One region of the Paraburkholderia sp. TE9906 genome, then DNA from elsewhere that is predicted to be linked to it. Evidence: riboswitches for the same ligand, from Rfam matches in the RefSeq annotation. Region 1 holds a riboswitch; the other holds the start of a gene.

Region 1 (3,194 bases):
TGGTCGTGGCGCAAGTGGATCGTTTCCTCCGACGCTGCTTCGAGACCCAGCAACGTATGCAGATCGAGCTGGCCCATCTGCGCGCGCACGACCTTCACCTGCGGCGGAATCTCTTCGCGGATCACCGCTTCGACCGCGCCCTGCTGCGCGTCGTCGAGCAGGTCCGTCTTGTTCAGGATCACGAGGTCGGCCGCCGAGAGTTGATCTTCGAACAGTTCGTGCAGCGGCGACTCGTGATCGAGATTCGGATCGGCTTTGCGCTGCGCGTCGACGGCCACCGGGTTATCGGCGAACTGGCCGCTGGCGGCAGCCGGGCCGTCGACGACCGTGACGACCGCATCGACGGTGAAGCTGTTCCTGATCTGCGGCCAGTTGAACGCCTGCACCAGCGGCTTGGGCAACGCGAGACCGGAGGTTTCGATCAGCACGTGATCGATCTGCTCGCGGCGCTCGACGAGCTTTTCCATCACGGGAAAGAACTCTTCCTGCACGGTGCAGCACAGGCAGCCGTTCGCGAGTTCATACAGTTGCCCTTCGGTTTCGACGCCGTTTTCATCGCAACCGATGCCGCAGCCTTTGAGGATTTCGCCGTCGATGCCGAGTTCGCCGAACTCGTTGACGATCACCGCAATGCGCTTGCCGCCCGCATGCTGAAGAATATGCCGCAGCAGCGTGGTCTTGCCGCTGCCGAGAAAGCCCGTGACGACGGTGACGGGGATCTTGCGCATTTGAGTTTGCATCGTGAGGTCCATCCGTAGGCGTTGCCCGGGGCCGCCGGTACGTTCGCGCGTCTGTCTGCATGGGCTGGCCGGCCGGACACGCACGAGGCGCACGCGCTGCCAAAGCCGGCACGATCACAACACACGGGGACGAACGACGGCGTTGCCGCGACAACGGTAAACAGAAAGCGGGTGTGAGGTCATGAACGCGCCGTCGCATCCCCGCGGCGGGCATCCTGCGTATTCTGGCCGGTATCCGGGCTGGCGAAAGCGCCGCTTCCCCTTCCCGGACGAGTGATTTCTCGCCCAGTGGTGATATGCCGACGCGGCCTTGCGCGTGGACATCGAAGCCGGCTCCGCAGCGTCGGTCGATGCAACCGACGCCACTTTTCGCTTACCGTTGCGGGGGCAGCACAGGTTGACCCGGTCCAATGCAGGCGGGCACCCTGTTTCCCGTTTAACTGCATGCGCACGAGCGCGCACACGAGCACCAAAGTGCGTGCGAGTGTAGGCCCGCGGCCCCGTGCAGTCAAGAAAACGCAGGCCGCAAGCGCTTATCGGGCGGGGTGCCATGTGCTATCGTATGCGCGCGTTTGGTGCCCGCACATGCGTTCGCGTGTGCAGTTAAACGGGAAACAGGCAGCGCGTCATGCGCTCAACCTGTGCTGTCCCCGCAACGGTAAGCGACCTGCGGCGCGCTGTTCCATCAGCCCTGCCGCGCATGCGTTTTTTCGATGCCACTGTCCGGCGAATCCGGCACGGGAAGGCAAAGCGCATGAGGCCGCCAGCCCGGATACCGGCCAGACGCGGAGGCGGCGCACGTTACGCCGCCGGCCGCCGGAATCCGCGAGGGACGGATGTGAAGGCGCTGAAGCACGACGTGACGCGTCCGTTCGCGTATTCCGCATGAGCCGTACTTTCGCGGGATTCGCCATGAACCGGCCGCGTTTTCGCCGAGCCCGAATCCGTTGCACCGCATGATTTCAATCTCCGCCGCTGGGCGCAGTTGCCCGCTTCGCCCCTTCCCGCCGGTGACGCCATGGCGCGCGCCATGCCCGCCGCGATGAGCCGCGCGTGGCTGATCGGCGCGGGCCCGGGCGACGTCGAACTGATGACGCTGAAGGCCACCCGCGCGCTGGCGCAAGCCGACGTGGTGCTGGTCGACGACCTGGTCAATCCCGACGTGCTGCAATTCGCGCGCGATGACGCGCAGGTCGTGTACGTCGGCAAACGCGGCGGGCATCCGTCCACGCCGCAAGCCGGCATCGTTGCGCAGATGCTCGGACATGCGCGGGCCGGGCGCAGCGTCGCGCGCCTCAAGGGCGGTGATCCGTTCGTGTTCGGCCGTGGCGGCGAGGAACAGCAGGCGCTGCACGAAGCGGGCATCGAGGTCGAAGTGATCAACGGCATCACGGCGGGGATTGCCGCGCCCGCGGCAATCGGCATCCCGGTCACACATCGCGATTACGCGCAGGGCGTCGTGTTCGTCACGGGACACGGCGCGGGCAGCGGCGAGCCGGATTGGACCGCGCTCGTCGCTACCCAGATGACGCTGGTGATTTATATGGGCATGCGGCGCCTGAGCGAGATCACCGCCGCGCTGCTCGCGGCCGGCATGCGCGCCGACACGCCGTGCGCGGCGATCGAATCGGCGACGCGTCCCGAACAGCGTCACGTGCTCGCGCGGCTCGGCGAGTTCGTCGATGCTGTCGCGCGTGCGGGGCTTGGCTCGCCGGCGATCGTGGTGATCGGCGGGGTGGCGTCGCTGGCGCTGGCTCGTGCGGCGGTCAAGGCGGACGTGGCGCATGGGGCGGCTGGTGCTGGCGCCAATGGCGGCTCCGACGTTGATGGCACTTCCGTTGCCAGTGCCGATTCCGCCGCTGCCTCGACTCCCGGAACGGCCTCCCAATGAAAACGCTGAGCGTCGGCATTGGTTGCCGCCTGAACACGCCGGCCGCGCAGATCGAAGCGGCCGTGCGCGCCGCGCTCGGTCCACATGCATTCGATCGGATTCGCGCAGTCGCTTCGGTCGACACCAAAGCCGACGAGCCGGGTCTGCTCGAATTCTGCGCGCGTCACGCGCTGCCGTTGCTACTCTTCAGCCGTGCGCAGATCGCAGGAATCGCAGTCGCGAAACCGTCGGACGCCGTGCGAGAGCATCTCGGCGTGGACGGCGTCTGCGAACCGTGTGCGCTGCTCGCGGCGTCGTGTGAGCCTGCCGCGCTCGTAGCGGCGACTGTGCGTGGCGCACGCGCGGCGCACACCGCACCCGATGCGGGCGCAATATCGGCTGTGGCGGCTGCGGGTACGCTCGCCGCACGTGGTGCCGTAGCAATTGCACCGGCAGCACCCACCACCCGCCTCCTAACCACCCGCCTCCTAGTCTCCAAAACGCACCACGGCGGCGTCACCGTGGCAATCGCCACGGCCGCAACCGACGCCGGTGACGAACCACCCAACCACGCCCCTCACCGA
Region 2 (3,194 bases), on a different contig from region 1:
GCTCGTATTGCTCGTGCCGCTCGTGCCGCTCGTGCCGCTCGTGCCGTCTCCGGCGTTCGCACCATTCATGGCAATTTCACCGCCGCCACTCTCCGTTGCCCGCACGCCGTTTGCCTCGCCGTTGCCGCGAGCCGCTTTGGTCACTTCGAGCAACGTGATCGGCAACGCCTGCCGCCACGTATCGAAGCCGCCGAGCGGTTGCGCGTCCGCGAGCGCGATACGCGTGAGCGTGCCGCCATACCGCTCGCGCCACGCAACCAGCGCCGCCTCGCCCTGCAACGTGACTGCATTGGCCACCAGCCGTCCACCGTCGCGCAAACGCGCCCAACACGCGTCCAGCACACCCGGCACCGTCACCCCGCCGCCGATGAACACCGCATCCGGCACCGGCAAGCCATCCAGCGCAGCAGGCGCGCGGCCCGCGACGAGTTGCAGCCCAGGCACGCCCAGCGCGTCGCGGTTGTGTTCGATGAAGCCCTGTCGCTCCACACGCGCTTCGATCGCGATCGCGCGGCAAGCGGGATGCGCGCGCATCCATTCGATACCGATCGAACCGCTGCCCGCGCCCACGTCCCACAGCAATTCGCCGGGCGTCGGCGCGAGGCGCGCGAGCGTGATCGCGCGCACGTCGCGCTTGGTCAACTGGCCGTCGTGACGGAATGCCTCGTCGGGCAAGCCGCAGGTCAGCGGCAAACGCGGCGCGCCCACCGTCGCCCGGCATTCGAGCGCGATCAGATTCAGCGCGGCCAACTCGCCCGCGCTCCACTGATCCGCACGAGCGTCGATGCGGCGCTCGCGTTCGCCGCCAAGATGTTCGAGCACGCTCATCCGCGTCGCGCCGAAGCCGCGTGCGTTCAGCACGCCGGCGAGCGTCGCGGGCGTGTGCCCGTCCGCGCTCAGCACGAACACGCGCGCGCCGTCGTGCAGATACGCATTCAGCGTCGCCAACGGACGGCCCACCAGCGACACTGTCGCGACGTCCTGCAACGGCCAGCCGAGCCGCGCGGCCGCGAGCGACAACGACGACGGCGCAGGCAGCACGCGCAACTCTTGCGCAGGCAACTGCCGGGCCAGCATCGCGCCGACGCCGAACAGCATCGGATCGCCGCTCGCCAGCACGCACACGGCGCCGTCGCGTTCGGCGAGCAGCGGCGCGAGATCGAACGGACGCGGCCACGCGGCGCGGCGCGCGGCGAGGCGCGCGGGCAGCATCGCCAGATGACGCTCGCCGCCGTACACCACCGACGCCGTCAGCAACGCACGCCGCGCGGGCCGCCCCAAACCGGCGAAGCCGTCATCGCCAATGCCCACCACGGTCAGCCACGCCGGCATGCCACCATCCTCATTCTGTGTCTTCAATCAATGCGCCGCGCCACGCCGGTCAAAGCGTCCAGCCTCGTTGCGCGGTTCGAAAAAAGGCATAATACAGCCGCCGGTGCCCTTCGGGGCCGAAGAGGGAACACAGTGCCACTGTGGCTGCCCCCGCAACTGTATGCAGCGAGTCCGCCTGCGCTACGCGCCACTGGTTTGACCGGGAAGGCTGCGGTGGACGATGACCTGCCAGCCAGGAGACCTGCCGGCGAGACTGTTCGTGCCAGCCAACATCGGGCGGGGTGTACCGATGCCGCAGCAATCCGCCTTGCGGCTTGCTCGGGCCGTCGCGCGACGCTAAACCGGTGTCCGTCTTGACTCAAGCTTCGCCCTCCACTGCCTTGCTCCACGCGGCTTCGACGCCGCGGCCATCGGCATGTCCGGGGCTGCTGCGCATCGTCGCCGCGCGTGATGGTGGCATCTGCCGGATCAAGCTGCCGGGCGGCGAGTTGAATGCGGACGAGGCGCAAGTGATTGCCGATGCGAGCACGCGGCACGCGGCGGGCGTGATCGAGTTGACCAATCGGGCGAACCTGCAGGTGCGTGGCGTGCGCGCGGGGCACGAAGCGGCGTTGATCGCGGCGCTGGTCGAGGCCGGGCTTGGGCCGATGACGATGCCTCGGCCAGGCGCGAACGCGGCCGACGTGGCGAACACCGCTACGGCGAGTGGCGCGGACCCAGCAGGTGCAAAGCACGCAAACCACGCTTCGAATGCCGTCGTCATGAGCGCCGCGGACGACGTGCGCAACGTGATGATCAGCCCCGCTGCGGGACGCGATCCGTTTGCGTTGATCGACACCACACCGCTATGCGCGGAGTTGCTCACGCTGCTGCAAAGCGAAATGCGCTTTGCGGCGCTGTCGCCGAAATTCGCGCTGCTGCTGGATGGCGGCGAGCGTCTGGCGAGGGTCGATCATCCACACGATGTGTGGCTCGCGGCGACTTTGAGCCATGATGGTGTGCGGTTCGTGTTCGGTTTCGCCGGGTGTCCGGGTGTCGAGGCGCAGGAGAACGCAAACGCGGTTACGTGCGACGATGCAGGTGCAGGTGCAAAAGCTGACGCGGCTACGAACGCGCGAACCCATGCGGCCGCGGGTGTTGTCGTTCCTGTCCCTCCGCTCCCGGCCACGCCGACCGGCAACACGACCACGCGCATCTCACGCGCCGACTCCTCCGCGCACACTCACAGCCACCCCCCCCTGGCCGCCGTCCTCCCCTCGCAAGTCCCCGCGCTCGTGCGCGCGCTGCTGCATACGTTCCTCGACCTCGCACCAGCCGACGCCCTCCGCATGCGCGACCTGCTCGCCACGCATTCCGCCGACGCACTGTTGCAGCACGCCCAACGCTACGTCGACTTCCCGCTGTCACGCGACGCCTCGCTCACCGAATGGCGCCGCAGCACCACAGCCGATGCCGCGCTCCGTCTCGGCGCCCACGCTCAACGCGAAACCGGCATGTGGCACGTGGGCGGCCAGCCGCCGCTCGGCCGCCTCGACGCCGCCACGCTGCACGGCCTCGCCGCGCTCGCGCAACGCCACGGCAACGGCACGCTGCGCGCGACGCCCTGGCAAAGCGTGCTGCTGCCCGACATTCCGACGCACGCACTGCCCGTCGCGCTGGCCGAACTGAACGCCCTGGGCCTCGCCTGCGATGCCGCACAACCCATCACGCGTTTGATCGCGTGCGCCGGTTCGAGCGGTTGCGCCAAAGGCCTCGCCGACACCAAAGCCGACGCGCTGCGCCTCGCCGCCCTGCTGCCCGCCGACGTCGACGTGCACCTGAGCGGCTGCACGCGCTCGTGCGCCGCCGCGCATTGCGCGCCG

The links. A riboswitch is a leader RNA that binds a small molecule or an ion and turns the genes downstream of it on or off. The one in region 1 is predicted to bind cobalamin.
Region 2: another riboswitch for cobalamin. It lies ahead of ACZ9H4_RS14755 (precorrin-3B synthase); the one in region 1 lies ahead of cobA (uroporphyrinogen-III C-methyltransferase).

What each region holds. Positions count from the first base shown of each region.
Region 1 is NZ_JBWCCT010000011.1:7,278-10,471, forward strand. It holds gene cobW (cobalamin biosynthesis protein CobW) at 1-740, opposite strand, end outside; cobalamin riboswitch at 950-1,229, opposite strand; cobalamin riboswitch at 1,297-1,538, shown strand; gene cobA (uroporphyrinogen-III C-methyltransferase) at 1,783-2,631, shown strand; gene ACZ9H4_RS26325 (cobalamin biosynthesis protein) at 2,628-3,194, shown strand, end outside.
Region 2 is NZ_JBWCCT010000005.1:152,691-155,884, reverse strand. It holds gene cbiE (precorrin-6y C5,15-methyltransferase (decarboxylating) subunit CbiE) at 1-1,332, opposite strand, end outside; cobalamin riboswitch at 1,417-1,595, shown strand; gene ACZ9H4_RS14755 (precorrin-3B synthase) at 1,677-3,194, shown strand, end outside.